2 regions of the Marinospirillum alkalitolerans genome follow, and region 1 is predicted to be linked to the other one. Evidence: predicted binding sites of a transcription regulator. Region 1 holds the regulator's gene; the other holds the start of a gene.
What was found. The regulator FliA, encoded in region 1, starts transcription of late flagellar genes. The targets are predictions, from matches to a motif close to CTAAAGTTNNNNNNNNNNCNGCCGATA.

Region 1 (8,519 bases):
TGGTGGATAAAACCCAGGGTGGTCAGCTGCTGGGCCGGATTAAGGGGATCCGCAAAAAACTGTCACAAGATCTGGGTTTTTTGATGCCCTCAGTACATATTCGCGATAACTTGGATCTGACGCCGAACAGCTACCGAATTATTCTCAAGGGTGTGAGCATTGGTGAAGCCGAGGTGCATCCAGAACGGGAAATGGCAATTAACCCCGGCCAGGTCTATGGTCCGATCAATGGTATTAAGGGGCGTGATCCAGCCTTTGGTTTGGAAGCCGTCTGGATTAACCCTTCACAGCGCGAAGAGGCCCAGACTTTGGGCTACACTGTTGTGGATGCCAGCACCGTGATTGCCACACAGCTCAATCAGGTGATGCATGACTATGCGCATGAACTGATCGGTCATGACGATGTGCAGAAGATGCTCGATATCTTGGCGCAGGGTGCTCCAAAGCTCTCCGAGCAGTTGGTGCCGGATAGCGTCAGCCTGTCTGTGCTGCTCAAGGTCTTGCAAAACCTGTTGATCGAGCAGGTGCCGGTACGTGATTTTCGCTCGATTGCCCAGTCTCTCGTTGAGGCTGCACACACCACGCGCGACCCGATTCAGCTCACTTCTGCCGTGCGTGTAGCGCTGTCACGCTCGATTGTACAGGCCATTACTGGCCCTAGTGAGCATTTAGCGGTTATTACGCTGGAGCCTCAGCTTGAGCAGCTGTTACTGAAAAGTGTGCAGCAGGCCGCTCAGCAGGGTGGAGAGAGCGACCAGCTTATTCTGGAACCCGCTATGGCCGAGAGGCTGCAGCAGTCGCTCAGTGAAGTGGCGCAGCAGCAAGAGATGCAAGGGAATCCTGCTGTGTTGGTCACCGCCGCGCCGGTGCGCCCGGTGATGGCGCGTTTTGTCCGTTATGGTATCCAGAATGTACACGTTTTATCCTATCAAGAGATACCTGATAATAAACAGATTACCATCGTGGCGACCATCGGCGGCGAAGGGTGAAAGCCATTATGAAAGAGGTTAAGGAATGCGGGTAAAACGCTTTTTTGGCGCCGACTCTCGGCAAGCCATGCGTCTAGTGAGAGAAGAACTCGGCGCTGATGCCGTGATTATCTCCAATCGCAAGGTCGAAAATGGCGTTGAAATTGTCTGCGCGCTCGATTACGACGAACAGGCCCCAGCGCAGGATTTTGCAGCGGCTTTACGCCAAGCGGATCAGGGCGATGCTTTGCAGCAGGAATTGGATGCGGCACGTCAGCGTATTCTTTCGGGTGCGAAATTTGATCCCCAAGTGGCTGAGAATGCTTTTCAGCGTAAAGCACGTATGCGACAGATTGGACAGCTGACCCATGGTGCTACGGGTTTGGGTATTGATGATGAGGATGATCGCTATAGTGCACCTGCGGCGCAGACGAGCCGTGGCGATGACCAAGCCATTCGCGCGATGCAGTCCGAGATTCAATCTCTGCGAGAGTTGATTAAAGAGCAGTTGCGTGAGCAGGATGCACTGCGCAACCCAACAGAGGCTTTGGTGCGTAATCGTTTGCTGAATGCCGGGTTTAATGAAGCCTATATAAAAAAGCTCCTTAAGTTGATGGGGTTGAGTGCCGATTTAGATGCTCGCGCTGCGTGGAGTCAGGTCCTGGATCGATTGAAAATGGAGCTGCAAACGCTGGATGAAGAACTGATCGATAAGGGTGGTATCGTTGCCTTAGTGGGGCCGACAGGCGTCGGCAAGACCACCACCTTAGGTAAGTTGGCTGCGCGTTTTGTGATGAAGTATGGCGCTGATGAGCTGGCCTTGGTGACCACCGATTGCTATCGCATTGCGGCCTATGAGCAGCTCAGAACTTTTGGGCGTATTCTTGAGGTGACTGTACGGGTAGTTGATGAAAACAACCCGCTTGATTTAACCTTGAAGTCCTTAAGGAATAAGCGCTTGGTGATGATTGATACCGCGGGTCTGAATGTACGGGATCCCAATTTGCAAAAGCAGATGGCATTATTAAATACCAGTCAGGCCAGAATTCGGCGCTTTATCGTGCTCCCTGCGACGAGTCAGGCCCGTGTGTTAAACGATACCTACGAGGCGTATCGTGAAGCTGGGCTGAATGGTTGTGTCCTCACCAAAATGGATGAAGCTGTCAATATCGGAGAAGTGCTTGGGTTGGTCTTGGAAAAGCGCCTGCCTGTGGGCTATATCACTAATGGTCAGAAGATACCAGAAGATGTTCGCCTGGCCAGTGCGACCTCCTTGCTAGGCCGTTTTGCGCGTGATGTAGAAAAAAGCGAAGAATGAAACTTTTCGGTGGACTGAATACATGACGGCAGCCAAGGGTCTTCACCTTTATTCTCGAAACCAGCAGTTGGCCGATGCGCGCTTGCTGGAGACCTATGCTGGTCTGGTGCGTAAGATTGCTTATCACCTTCTTGGTCGCTTGCCTGCCAGTGTGCAGTTGGATGATTTGCTGCAAGCGGGTTCGATGGGTTTGATCGAAGCCTCGCGTAACTTTGATGCTGAAAAGGGCGCGAGCTTTGAAACCTTTGCCTCAATTCGCATTCGTGGGTCGATGCTTGATGAGGTGCGCAAACATGACTGGACGCCACGCTCGGTGCATCGCAATAGCCGACGGGTGGCTGAAGCGGTGAAAGCGATCGAAGATCGCACAGGAAGAGATGCACAGGATGAGGAGGTGGCTGCCGAACTGGGTGTGAGTTTAGAAGATTATCATCAGTACCTTATGGATACGGCAGGTTCAAAGCTTTTTAGTTTTGATGAGTTAAATAACCAAGAGGATTCGGCTTTTGAGGTTCCTGACACTAAGGGCTCAGAGCCACATGCTGATGTTGAGGGTTCGCGCTTTCAGGATGCACTCGCAAAAGCAATTTCAGCTTTGCCTGAACGTGAACAAATGGTACTTTCACTGTACTATAATGAAGAGCTGAATCTCAAAGAGATAGGGGCTGTTCTTTCGGTGAGTGAGTCTCGTGTCAGTCAAATCCTGAGTCAAGCTGCTGCACGCTTGAGAGGGCGCTTGTCTGACTGGAAAAATGTATAGAATGCCTTCCTTTAGGAAAGGTTGTACTATAATTACTATTGCAGCTAGCAAGGTTTAACGGAGGTTGCCTTGAATAAAGATATGAAGATTCTCATCGTGGATGACTTCGCGACTATGAGAAGGATCATCAAAAATCTACTCCGCGACTTGGGCTTCAACAACACTCATGAAGCGGATGATGGTCAGACAGCCATTCCTATGCTCAACACAGGTAACTTTGACTTTGTGGTGACAGACTGGAATATGCCTGGCATGACAGGCTTTGACCTGCTCAAGCACATTCGCGCCGATCCGGATTTAAAAGACCTCCCGGTGCTGATGGTTACTGCTGAGTCGAAAAAAGAGCAGATCATTGCTGCGGCTCAGGCAGGTGTGAATGGGTATATAGTCAAGCCCTTTACTGCTGCAGTGTTAAAGGAAAAAATCGATAAAATATTTGACCGCTTACAAAAATAGTCGTGGTTCGGCTCTCTTGAGGAGTGTGCATGTCCGATCAAAGCGCTCAGACTGAAAATTTTGAGCAACTACTACGCACAACGACAGGTGAGTTAGTTGATAAAATCGAGCAAGGTCATCTCGCAGATGCCGTTAATTTGTTGCAAAAAATTAATGATGCTCGTAACTATAACTTGTACTTGGAAGTTGGGCGTCTGACTCGGGCATTACATGATGCTATTCGAGATTTTCATCTGGATACATCTAGTCACTTCCAGTCTGCTCCTTTAGCAGACATTGCTGCACAGGAAGGCGCTGAGACAGATATCTCAGAAATGGCGGATGCGAGGGATCGCCTTCACTATGTTTTGAGCCTCACACAGCAAGCAGCAGATCGCACCATGGATAAGGTTGAAGAGTCTCTGCCTCTGGTCAACAGCTGGGAGACTGAGGTGAAGTCTCTGCGTGGTGAGTGGGAACGCTTGATACGAAGAGAAATGAAGCCGGAAGAGTTTCGCCAGCTTTATCACCGCATGGATGACTTTCTGCGTAGCAGTGAGCAAGAGGCAGGCCAACTGGCAGAGAATCTATCGCAAATTACCCTCGCGCAGGATTATCAAGATTTAACTGGTCAAGTAGTGAAGAAAGTGATTACCCTTGTCCATGAAGTTGAGTCCAGCCTGGTCGGTCTTGTGCGTATGGCAAGCCAAGTGGATCAAATAACAGGCATACAGCACCCTCATGATGAGGATGCAGGCAGACATAAAGCGGTCAATGACACTAGACATCTACCTGAAGGCCCGATTGTCAATGCTGAGAAACGCGGCATTGAAGTGGTTTCAGGTCAAGACGAAGTCGATGACCTTCTCTCCAGTCTTGGGTTTTAAAGGAGCCGTTGGATGAGTCTAGATGCAGATCAGGATATTCTGCAGGATTTCCTTGTTGAGGCAGGTGAAATCCTGGAGCAACTCTCTGAACAGTTGGTTGACCTGGAGCAGTCTCCAGATGACCCAGAGTTGCTCAATGCTATATTCCGCGGTTTCCATACCGTAAAGGGTGGCGCGGGCTTCCTTCAAATATCACCTCTGGTTGACTGTTGTCATAACGCAGAGAACGTCTTTGATACGCTCAGAAAAAATCAGCGCCAGGTTACCCCTGAGCTGATGGATACCGTGCTCAGTGCATTGGATGCGGTTAATGAGATGTTTGAAACAGTGCGCGGGCAAGAAATGCCTGAACCTGCGGATGCAACCTTGTTGGAAGCACTGGCTTACTATGCCTTACCAGAAGGCGCAGCTGGTACGGCTCCGGCCCCTGTTGCTGCACCGACTGCATCTGCAGCACCAGTTGATCATTCAGGCGATATTACTGATGCCGAGTTTGAAAGCCTGCTTGATGCTCTCGGCCCAGAAGATCGTGCCGCTATGGCCGCGGAAAAAGCGCCTGCTGCGCCAACCGCGAGTGATAGCGACGAGATTACAGAAGAAGAATTTGATGCTCTGCTGGATCAGCTGCATGGCCAGGGTAAGGGGCCGGGTGCGGCACCATCAGCAGCCGCACCAGCGCCGTCTGCTGCTACATCTAGTGATGACATCACTGAAGAAGAATTTGAAGCCTTGCTCGATCAGCTGCACGGTGAAGGTAAGGGACCAGGTGTGCTGCCTCAGGGGGCCAAAGAGTCGGCTTCAGCCAAAGCACCTCAGCCTGCACAACCTCCTGCGGTGAGAGCAGCACCTCCTGCTGTTGCGGCTAAAGCACCTGCCGTGAAAAAAGAAGTGGCGGCAGCAGATAATACAGTTCGCGTGGACACCTCGCGGCTAGATGAAATTATGAACATGGTGGGTGAGCTGGTTTTAGTACGTAACCGCTTGGTTCGACTAGGTTCTGATAGCACGGATAGCGAGCTGGCTAAGGCTGTCGCCAACCTAGATGTTGTGACGGCTGATTTACAAACCTCCGTGATGAAAACCCGCATGCAGCCGATTAAAAAGGTTTTCGGCCGCTTCCCACGCGTGATTCGCGATCTCTCGCGTAAGATGAACAAAGAAATCAATCTTGAGATGATTGGTGAAGACACGGATCTGGATAAAAACCTGGTTGAGGCCTTGGCCGACCCTCTGGTTCACCTTGTGCGCAACTCGGCAGATCATGGTATCGAGATGCCTGATGTACGGGAGCAAAGAGGCAAGCCGCGTGCAGGTAAGGTTGTTTTAGCCGCAGAGCAGGAAGGTGACCATATTCTGCTGACCATCTCAGACGATGGTGCGGGCATGGACCCAGAAGTACTGAAGCGTAAAGCAGTAGAAAAGGGCCAGCTCGATCAAGATGCCGCTGATCGCCTTTCTGATTCTGAAGCCTTTAATCTGATTTTTGCCGCTGGCCTTTCTACGAAAGATGAGATCTCAGATGTCTCGGGTCGTGGCGTGGGCATGGATGTTGTGAAGACGAAAATTTCACAACTCAATGGTACGATCAATGTGTGGTCTGAACTTGGAAAGGGCAGCAAAATCATCATCAAGGTTCCGCTGACCTTGGCGATTATGCCTACGCTGATGATCAAGCTTCAGGATCAGACCTTTGCCTTGCCTTTGGTCAACGTGAATGAAATCTTCCAGTTAGATATCTCGCGTGCTAATAAGATCGATGGCCAGGAAGTGATCATTATCCGTGAGAAAACCCTGCCCTTGTTCTATCTACGACGTTGGCTGGTGCGCGATATCAGTAAGCGCCAGATCTCTAAGGAAGAGCTAGAAGAGGCACATGTTGTTGTGGTCTCGATAGGTAACCAGCAGGTAGGCTTTGTCGTCGATGACTTAATCGGTCAGGAAGAGGTCGTGATTAAGCCACTTGGGCAGATGCTGCATGGCACCCCTGGATTGGCTGGTGCCACGATTACCGGTGATGGTCGTATTGCTTTGATTTTGGATATTCCAGGCCTGTTAAAACGTTATACAGGTCGTCGCTAGCAGCGTAGTAGATCAGTTCTCTCCCTCACTCGGGGAGAGAGCCGTGATAAGAGGAGAGTGGCATGCCAATCACCGTGTTGGTGGTTGATGACTCAGGTTTTTTTCGTCGTCGTGTTTGTGAATTGATTAAGACTGATCCGCGCCTGCAGGCTATAGGAACAGCTTCAAATGGTAAGGAAGCCATAGAAAAAACACTTGAGCTGAAGCCAGATGTCATTACCATGGATTACGAAATGCCCGTCATGGATGGCATTTCAGCTGTGCGTGCGATTATGGCGCAGCAGCCAACCCCCGTATTGATGTTCTCATCCCTCACGCATGAGGGCGCGCGCGTCACCCTCGATGCGCTTGAAGCAGGCGCTGTTGATTACCTGCCTAAGAATTTTGAGGATATTTCACGCCATGTAGATAAAATGGCGAAGATCCTTTGTGAGCGGATTATAACCGTAGCCCGTAGCCGCTCGCGTCCGCCTGCGGTAGCTCGTGTCCCGCGCCCCAGTCCAGCAACCCCGATTGCACGTCCCAGCCAAGAGGCGCGGGCAACCCTGCGTGAACGGATTGCTGCGCGGCGTGAAGAGCAGCGTGACACACAGAGTAAAGAAGCGAGCCTCAAAAGCAGTGCTAAGGCCCATCTTGCTCCGGCCCCTAAACCGCGTAGCCAGCCTCGTCATTTTGATCTGGTCGCGATTGGAACTTCAACGGGTGGGCCTATGGCGCTGCAAACAGTGTTGACTGAGCTACCAGCCCACTTTCCTGCACCTATTGTTTTAATTCAGCATATGCCGGGAACCTTTACCGGTGCCTTCGCAGAGCGTCTGAATGGCCTGTGCAAGATTCAGGTGAAAGAAGCAGAAGATGGTGATCAGCTGCGCCCAGGCTTGGCACTTTTGGCTCCGGGTGGCAAACAGATGCTGATTGATAAACGTGGCGGTTGTGTGCGTATTTTACCAGGTGATGAGCGCCTCAATTATAAGCCCAGCGTGGATGTGACCTTTGGTTCTGCTGCGCAGGCTTATCCTGGTAAGGTATTGGGTGTGGTGCTGACAGGCATGGGTGCGGATGGTCGTGAAGGTGCGCGCATGCTCAAAGACACTGGCGCTGTGATTTGGGCGCAGGATGAAGCCAGCTCGGTGATCTATGGTATGCCGATGGCGATTGCCAAGGCCAACTTAGCGGATCAGATTATTAACCTGTCTGATATCGGCCAACAACTAATTAGCGATGTCACCTGAGCCGCAGGTGGTCTACAGGAGTTAAGACAGCATGCATGTCTGGGCAGTTGCCAATCAAAAAGGTGGCGTAGGAAAAACAACAACAGCCATTACGCTCGGAGGTATCCTAGCGGACAAGGGGCATCAAGTTCTTTTGCTCGACCTTGATCCTCATGGCTCTTTGACCAGCTACTTCAAATATGATCCAGACAGCGTGGACAAGAGTGTCTACGACTTGTTTCAGCATCGTCAGGTGCCTGAGTCCTTGCCTGCCAGTTTGTTGTTAGATACAGGCCATGATCGAATTAAGATCATGGCAGCCTCAACGGCACTGGCCACTCTCGAACGCCAAGTCAGTGGTAAGGGTGGTATGGGGTTGGTGATCGCTAAGTCACTGGCTCAGCTGTGGAATCGATTTGACTATGTCTTGATCGACAGCCCGCCTGTTCTGGGGTTGTTAATGATTAATGCGTTGGCTGCCTGTGAGCAGCTGATCATCCCAGTCCAAACCGAGTTTCTGGCAATTAAGGGTCTGGAGCGGATGATGCGGACCTTGAAAATGATCAATAAAGCCCGCAAGCAGGGTCTTCCTTATACTGTGGTGCCAACGCTTTACGATCGTCGAACCCAGGCTTCGATTCAAAGTCTGAGGTTGTTACGTAATACCTACGGCGATGTTATTTGGCACTCTATGGTACCAGTGGATACCAAGTTCCGTGATGCCAGTGTCGCGGGTATGCCCGCGTCGATGCTGGATCCGAACAGTCGGGGTGTCCATGCTTATAGTGTGTTACTGAAATTCCTGCAGGAAAAAGAAACTGAGTTAAGACGTCAGTCACCTGCTGCCTTGCATGAGGGGGC
Region 2 (8,519 bases), on a different contig from region 1:
AAAATCGTTATTGCGCACACGCAGGCTATAGCGTGGCTGACCGGCATAAACCGCATCCGCACCATAGGCGAAGGCATACTGCATATTACGGAAGGTACCGGCAGGAGAAAGAAGTTCGGGTGCTTTCATGAATTGAGAAAACCTGTAAAGTAGAAGCGCCGTTGAGAACAGCTGGCACCGACTCAAAGCCGAGAAAAGGCTTGGCCGCGCCGCTTAAAGAATTACCCGAGTATTTAACTAGGTTAAGCAATATTCTAGCATGATTACCCTACAGAAAAACACACCCCAACCTGCCGAAACACCGACTTCTCTCAACTGTCGCGCTGGATGCGGAGCCTGCTGTATCGCGCCTTCGATCTCGAGCCCTCTCCCCAAGATGCCGCAAGGCAAGCCAGCGGGTGTGCGCTGCGCCCATCTTGATATCAACAACCTGTGCGAACTCTTTGGTCTGCCAGAGCGGCCTGCGGTCTGCCTTGATTTTCAATTTGATGCCACCCTTTGCGGCGAGAAACGCGAACAAGCCCTTGAGCAGCTCCTGTGGTTAGAAGACTCTACGCGTCTGGATGCCGCTGGCTAGGACGCCTCTGATTCACTATTGCGCTATTTCACTTATTGCGCTTGGTGATACTGCGCTGATGACATTGATCAGTCTATCCCTAGGAAACTCTCGCGCCGATGCAGGTTCTAAAAATCGTGGCTCAGCTTTTGCCTCTGCGACAAGAGTTTTGCCTCAGCTAGAAAATTACGGTAAATTGCTTCACCTTGGATGCAGTCGCGCACTTTGGGCGCTGATCTGGCCACCCTTGGATTGATCATCAGGAGTAAGACCATGCATGACCATCTCACCTCTTCAACCGCTCAGTCACAAGCACTGAGTGCTCAGGCGCATAAGGTCCTGCGCAATACCTACATGCTGCTGGGTATGACTCTGGCGTTTAGTGCGCTGGCCGCCTTCTTCTCTATGGCGACTGGCTTGCGCTTGAATATTTTCGTCTTTTTCATCGGTGCCTATGGCCTAATGTTCTTGACACACAAGCTGGCCGATTCTCCTTGGGGTCTGCTGACCACCTTCGGCTTCACTGGTTTTATGGGCCTATCCTTAGGGCCGATTTTGAATGCCTATCTGGGCGCAGGCATGGGGCATGTTGTGATGTCAGCCTTGGGCATGACCGCGCTGGTGTTCTTCGGCTTGTCTGCCTTTGCACTGACCACCAAAAAAGACTTTAGCTTTATGGGCAAGTTCTTGATGGTCGGCGGCCTAGTGCTGATCGCCGGTGTCATTGCCAACCTGCTCCTTGGCTTGCAAGGTCTGCAGCTGGCCATCAGCGCTGGCTTTGTGATCTTCTCTTCTGCACTGATTCTGTGGCAGACCAGCGAGATCGTGCACGGCGGCGAGACCAACTATATTCGCGCCACAGTGACGCTGTTTGTCTCTATCTATAACCTCTTCCTCAGCCTGCTCTCCTTGCTCGGCCTGAGCAACGACTAAGCCCCTGCACTATGGCTCGTTTTGCTTTAAGCCTCAGTGGATCGCCAGACACCAGTCTGGCGGCTCACACGGCACTGGATTTTGCACGCCAGCTGGTGGCCGAGGGGCATCAGCTGTGTTGTGTCTTCTTTTATCAAGATGCGGTACTACTGGCCAGTCAACTGCGCTGTACGCCTCAGGATGAAACAGATCTCACCCAAGCTTGGCAAGACTTTGCCCAGCAACACCAGATCGAACTCCAAGTCTGTATCGCGGCGGCGCTTAAGCGCGGCATTATCAATGACAGTGAAGCCGCCCGCCATGGTCGCCCACATGCCAATCTTGCCAGTGGCTTTGTACTGACTGGCCTAGGGCAGCTGATTGAGGCTTGGCATCAAGCTGATCGCGCTGTTCACTTTCACGCTTAACAGGCCAAGACACCCCACCATGCTCGCTGATTTTGATTTATGCCTTCTGATCCAGCACGCGCCTTTGCGCGGCCAACAGAGCAAAGAAGCCTTGGATATTGCACTGGTCAGCGCCACCTTTGATCAGGCGACGGCTTTGTTTTTTCAGGGTGAAGGTCTGCTCCACCTACTGCCTCATCAAACACCCAAGCTGATCGGGATGAAAGGCGTCCAAGCCATGCTGCCCGCGCTGGCTTTATACGGAATCGAGGCCATCTACTGCCTTGAAGAAGACCTAGCGCGTTATCAGCTGCAGGCTGATCAACTGCTGCTCACCCCCAAGGTGCTGGATACCACCCAAGCACAAGAGCTTCTAAGCCGCAGTCGTCAGGTGTTTATCAGTCCAGCCTTTCACTAACGCGATTCTTCACTTATCTCGCTTTTTACTCAGGTCTGCCATCGCCTATGCCCAGTCTTCATCAGATCAACCACCCCCACAAGCTGGCTCAAGCCCTGCCCTTGATGCAAGCCGAAGATGCCATTGTGCTAGTCGAGCAAGGCGTGAATCTGCTGCAACAGCCCATCCAGCTGACCCAGCCGCTCTATGCCCTCAAGAAGGACTGCCAAGCACGCGCGATCACGCCCCACGCCACCTGCACGCTGATTGATCACGCGCAATGGGTCGCCCTCACACTGGAGTATGACCGTGTCTGTAGCTGGTAAACGACCCGAGCTGGACCCAGAAGGCTATCTGTGTCAGCTAACGGACTGGAACCCTGAAGTAGCACAATGGCTGGCCGAGCAAGAGGGCATCCAGCTCAGCGATGATCACTGGACCATTTTGTATCGCCTGCGTGATTTTTATCACACCTTTGAGCTGGCACCGGCCATGCGCCCACTCACACGCTACCTGCGCCAGCATCTGCCAGCCGAAAAAACCACCAGCATCCACCTGATGCAGCTCTTTGGCAGCAGCCCAGCCAAGATGGCGGCCAAGCTGGCTGGGCTACCCAAACCGGATAACTGCCTCTAGACGGGCTCACTGGACTCTTTTCGATCACTTTTTGCCAATAACTTGATTTTTTTAGCCTTTTGTGCGATGTAATGGGACGACATTTCCCCTACAATGATGATGACTATCGCACCTCAGATAACGCAAAAGGCTGGCTATGACTGAAAACAAAAGAGTGGACGACCTCAACGTCGCTTCCCAGGAGATCCTGATTACCCCTGATCGTCTGAAAGACAAGCTACCCCTGACGCCCGCAGCAGAAGAAACCGTCTGCAACGGCCGTCAGGTGATTCAAAATATTCTGGATCGCAAAGACCCTCGCCTGTTTGTGGTGGTGGGCCCCTGCTCGATCCACGATATTGATGCTGCCAAAGAATACGCCCAACGCTTGAAGAAACTGGCCGAACAGGTCAGCGACAGCCTCTATCTGGTGATGCGTGTCTACTTTGAAAAGCCCCGCACCACGGTTGGCTGGAAGGGCTTGATCAATGATCCCCATATGGATGATTCCTTCGCCATCGAAGAAGGTCTGCATATCGGCCGTAAGCTGCTGGTCGATCTATCAGAAATGGGCCTCCCCCTCGCCACCGAAGCGCTCGATCCCATCTCGCCTCAGTATCTAGCTGACTGCATTGCTTGGAGCGCTATCGGTGCGCGCACCACGGAATCCCAGACCCATCGTGAAATGTCGAGCGGCCTGTCTTCTCCTGTCGGCTTTAAAAACGGCACCGATGGCAGTATGGAAGTCGCCATCAACGCCCTCAAATCCATGGCGCATCCACATAACTTCCTTGGTATCAACACCGAAGGACAGGTAGCCATTATTCGCACCAAGGGCAACCAGTATGGCCATGTCGTGCTGCGTGGTGGTAATGGTAAGCCCAACTATGATTCAGTCAGCGTGAAACTCTGCGAGCAGGATTTGCACAAAGCAGGCTTGCCGCTCAATATCATGGTCGATTGCAGTCATGCCAACTCGAATAAAGACCCTGGCCTGCAGCCTCTGGTGATGGATAATGTGACCCACCAGATTCTCGATGGCAATGAATCCATCGTAGGCCTGATGGTCGAATCCAACCTGGGTTGGGGCAACCAATCAATTCCTAAAGACAAGAGCCAACTCCAGTATGGCGTTTCGGTCACGGATGCCTGCATTGATTGGGACACCACAGAAAAAGCGCTGCTCGATATGGCCGAAAAACTGCGCCCCGTACTGGCGCAGCGCCGCCAAGGCTAAAACCTGCAGCGATCAAGAAACAAAAAAGAAGCAACAAAAAGGCCCCTCGCGAGGGGCCTGATTCTTAAGTGGCACAGATGTCATACGATCACAGCCTAGTGTGCAAAGCACTGCAGCCAAAACACTGCGGCCAAAACACTGCCGCAAAAACAGCGCTGCAAAAGTCTCGCGCAATCGATATCGACCCTGCTCCTACTCGGAGGCAGACGCCTCATCTTGCTTGGCTGGCAGCATCCGCTCGCGCCATGCCGCTAACTGCTGATGCACCTGCTCTTGCGTTGAAAGCGCATTCTCTTTAATACTGCCATCAAACACAGAAAAACCTTCGAGAATCTCAATCGCCTGGCCGATGCCTTTATCCACCGCAGGGGTAATGATGCTCAAAAACTTATCGACCTGCTCTTCTTCGCTCAGATGCGGGTTTTGCTTTTGAAAGGTACTAAAAAAGCCCGTCGCCCCCGTCACGATGCGCTCAGCGGTCTTCTCAGGTGACCAGTAGTCTTCCTGCCCCTCCACACCTGAAGTTTTGGCGGCCAGCTTTTCAAAGCTAAACTCAGGATCATCCAGCTGCTCACGCAACACAGCTTCAAGCTCAGTCACGACTTCTTGATAGAAGATCTGCATCGCCTTGGCATCGCGTTGATCCAGCTTACCAAACATCGCCTGCACCAATCCTTGGTTGACCTCTAAACGCGACTCAGCCTGCATCTTGGCCCAATCCGTTTTCTGATCAGCCATCGCTGGGTTGGACTTTTTGGCCTCGCCCGATGCCGCCGCCGCTGATTGCGCACGCGCCTGCTCAGCCCGTGCCTGACCTGCTGTAGGCTTGCTCGAAGAAGGAGAGGAAGGAGACGAAGGAACAGAGAAAGAAGACATAATACACCTCGTTGGTGAAGGAACCCTAAAGGGACTATCGGCCAAGGTGCAGAAAATTCAAGAGGCATAGGTCAAGGATCACACGCCAGTCTTTCGTTTGCCGATGGGTGATCCTAGGCGCATAAAAGCAAAAACCGCCCTTAATGGGGCGGCTTACTTTAAGTAGGTTAAATAGATCTGGTCCCTATGTATTAGGGACGACACGCTGCAGGAAGCTGCGGCCGATCAGCTTCAACAACGTTAGTACTGGCACACGCCCAAACACCCGTCGCATTTGTTCTAGTCAAAGTCAATGTCGCATTGGCAGCAAACTGAGCTATTGGTTTTGTAAGTACAATTGTTTCAGCGTCACCACCACCGGCAATCTGAACCTCATGCTGCTCTGGATCTGCAGCAACTAACGCCGGAATTGCGCTTATTAGGTTTGCTTGCGTACTAGCGGGCTTGTCAAATAGCTCAGCATCAATGGCAGTGCGAAGTGAACTCATTGAAGCATAGGCTCCCGCAGCTTCGGCACGCTTAATATATTTCTGATACTGAGGTACCGCTACAGCTGCCAAGATACCAATAATGGCAATCACCACCAGCAGTTCGATTAGGGTAAAACCTTGTTGGTTGGCTTTCATTACACTTCTCCTTAAATGTTTCTTTTTCACACAGATTGCAATCATTTGCAATCAGCGCATTATGTCAGCTTTAAAGCAACATCTTGTTGATCTAGCTCAGATCAGGCAAGATTGATTTCAGGCTCAATAGCCATTTGGTTGAGCTGATGCGCCAACTATGTAATATTCTGTTACGTTTTGCAACCTTTCACTTGCATTCCGCCCCTCCATTTTTACTTTTAGCTATACAAGGCGGTTGATCTATGGTCGATGTCTCCAACCCACAGACGCTCAGCCCTTTGGCGAAGCGCTTGATTCGCGAAGGCTTGATGGATGAAGCCAATGCCCTGAGTGCGCAACACAAGGCCAAGGATGAGCAGATTTCTTTTAGCCAGTATCTGACTGCACATGGCTTGGTCGATAGTGAAGTGCTGGCCAGCCTGATCGCAGAAGAATTTGGCCTGCCCTATCTCAACCTGAGCCTGCTCGACCCAGCTCTGCTCCCCAAAAAGGTGGTTGATGAGCAGCTGCTGCGTAAACATCAGGTGGTGCCGGTTTATCGGCGTGGCAATCAGCTGACGCTGGCCCTGTGCACCCCAAGCAATATGGCGGCGGTGGATGAAATCCAGTTTCAAACCGGGATGACGGTCAACCCGATTATTGCTGCTGAAAACCAAATCGTGCAGCTACTTGAATCCAGCCTTGAAATCGATATGGGTGGCCTTGGCAATCTGGATCTGACTGAACTCGAGCAGATGGAAGCCACAGAGGGCACGCTGACCGGCGCTTTAGAGCATCAGGTCGGCGGCGCGGATGATGCCCCCATCGTCAAGTTCGTCAACAAGGTGCTGCTGGATGCCATCCGCCGTCAGGCTTCGGATATTCACTTTGAGCCCTATGAGCAGAGCTATCGCGTACGCTTTCGTATGGATGGCATCTTACAAGAAATCACCCGTCCGCCCCTGTCACTGCGCAGCCGTCTGGCCGCGCGTCTCAAAGTCATGGCACGGATGAATATTTCTGAGCGACGTATTCCACAAGATGGCGCGATCAAAATGCGCTTGTCGGCGACCCGGACGGTGGATTTTCGTGTGAACACGCTCCCCACCCTCTGGGGCGAGAAGATCGTACTGCGGATCTTGGATGCCGAAAGCGCCAAGATGGGCATCGAACAGCTGGGCTTTGAGCCAGAACAGCGCGCCTTGTTTGAAGAGGCGCTTGAGAAGCCCCAAGGCATGATTTTGGTGACAGGGCCAACGGGCAGTGGGAAAACCGTGACCCTCTATTCGGGGCTGCATCGTCTGAATACGCCTGAACGCAATATTGCTACCGCCGAAGATCCGGTTGAGATCAATATGGAAGGCGTTAATCAGGTGCATGTAAACACCAAGGTGGGGCTGGATTTTGCCACGGCCTTGCGCGCCTTCTTGCGTCAGGATCCCGATGTGGTCATGGTCGGTGAGATCCGTGATCTTGAAACCGCAGAGGTGGCGATTAAAGCTGCGCAGACAGGCCATTTGGTGCTTTCTACCTTGCACACCAACTCGGCTGCTGCCACCCTGAGCCGCTTGATGAATATGGGCATCCCCACCTATAACCTCGCTTCTTCTTTGCAGCTGATTATTGCCCAGCGCTTGGCGCGACGCTTGTGTCGTCACTGCCGTACACCTGAAACCAAGCCACATCAAGCCTTACTGGATTTAGGTTTTACCAGCGAAGAACTCGAGACCCACACCCTCTATCAACCCAAGGGTTGCCCGCAATGCAATCTAGGCTACAAGGGCCGAGTGGGGATATATGAGACAGTCAAAATGACACCTGAGCTGGCTGAGCTGATCCTAACCGGCGGCTCGGTACTGGATTTTGACCGTCTGGCACGACGCCAGGGTTTTCATGATTTGCGTCAATCGGCACGAGTGAAGGTCTTGCAGGGCCTGACCAGTGTCGATGAACTTGCACGCGTGACGATGGAGTAAAGGCATGGCCAAGAAGGGCAATAAAACCGCAATCTATGTCTGGCAAGGCACGGATAGCCGCAATCGTAAAGTCAAGGGCGAGATGGAGTCCGAGGATATCAATCTCGTACGGGCCAAGCTGCGCGAACAGGGTATCCAACCCAAAAAAGTCCATAAAAAATCAGCTCTGGCACAAATCAAGCTTGGTCAGGGCATTACCGCGCGCGATATCACTCTTTTTGCGCGCCAGCTGGCCACGATGATGAAGGCCGGCGTCCCTATCGTGCAGGCGATGAGCATCTCGATTGAAGGCCAAACCAAAAGCAGTATGCGCGCCCTGCTGGTCGATCTGCGTGATCAGGTCGCTGCGGGCACGCCGGTGGCCCAAGCTCTGCGCCGCCACCCCAAGATTTTTGATCCTCTCTTTTGTAGCCTGGTGGATGCAGGCGAGCAATCTGGTTCGTTAGAGACCATGCTTGAGCGGGTCGCCAGCTATAAAGAACGCATGGAAAGCCTAAAGAACAAGATAAAAAAAGCCCTCTATTATCCAGGTTTTGTCATGGTGCTCGGCCTCGGTGTGGCCGCCCTGCTCTTAATCAAGGTGGTGCCCCAGTTTGAGAATATGTTTGCCAGCTTTGGCGCTGAACTGCCCGCTTTTACCCAGCTGGTGATCAACCTGTCGCGCTTTATGCAGGCTTGGTGGTATCTGGTCTTTGGTGGCCTTGGCTTGGCTTTTTATCTGATTTTATTTTTCCGCAAACGCTCGCCCAAGTTCGAGTATCGCTTTAGCCAGATGACGCTCAAAGCACCGATTTTTGGCACGCTGCTTCATCAGTCGGCCGTGGCGCGTTTTTCACGCACGCTGGCCACCGCCTTTGCTGCTGGGGTGCCATTAGTGGATGCGCTAGAAGCCGCCTCAGCCTCGACCAATAACAGCGTCTATCAACGTCACTTGCTCA

Region 2: V6U78_RS07660 (DUF5610 domain-containing protein) is a predicted target of FliA. The motif match lies at 5,036-5,062, and genes of this name have one in related genera.

What each region holds. Positions count from the first base shown of each region.
Region 1 is NZ_JBANFI010000001.1:403,245-411,763, forward strand. Features, by position in the region: gene flhA (flagellar biosynthesis protein FlhA) at 1-989, shown strand, start outside; gene flhF (flagellar biosynthesis protein FlhF) at 1,015-2,286, shown strand; gene V6U78_RS01810 (RNA polymerase sigma factor FliA) at 2,309-3,046, shown strand; gene cheY (chemotaxis response regulator CheY) at 3,128-3,502, shown strand; gene V6U78_RS01820 (protein phosphatase CheZ) at 3,532-4,368, shown strand; gene V6U78_RS01825 (chemotaxis protein CheA) at 4,381-6,447, shown strand; gene V6U78_RS01830 (protein-glutamate methylesterase/protein-glutamine glutaminase) at 6,510-7,679, shown strand; gene V6U78_RS01835 (ParA family protein) at 7,711-8,519, shown strand, end outside.
Region 2 is NZ_JBANFI010000004.1:156,519-165,037, forward strand. Features, by position in the region: gene trhP (prephenate-dependent tRNA uridine(34) hydroxylase TrhP) at 1-129, opposite strand, end outside; gene V6U78_RS07625 (YkgJ family cysteine cluster protein) at 260-577, shown strand; gene V6U78_RS07630 (Bax inhibitor-1/YccA family protein) at 830-1,489, shown strand; gene tusD (sulfurtransferase complex subunit TusD) at 1,501-1,896, shown strand; gene V6U78_RS07640 (DsrE family protein) at 1,916-2,293, shown strand; gene V6U78_RS07645 (DsrH/TusB family sulfur relay protein) at 2,341-2,598, shown strand; gene V6U78_RS07650 (TusE/DsrC/DsvC family sulfur relay protein) at 2,576-2,908, shown strand; gene V6U78_RS07655 (3-deoxy-7-phosphoheptulonate synthase) at 3,045-4,124, shown strand; gene V6U78_RS07660 (DUF5610 domain-containing protein) at 4,317-5,000, opposite strand; gene V6U78_RS07665 (pilin) at 5,192-5,626, opposite strand; gene pilB (type IV-A pilus assembly ATPase PilB) at 5,869-7,581, shown strand; gene V6U78_RS07675 (type II secretion system F family protein) at 7,586-8,519, shown strand, end outside.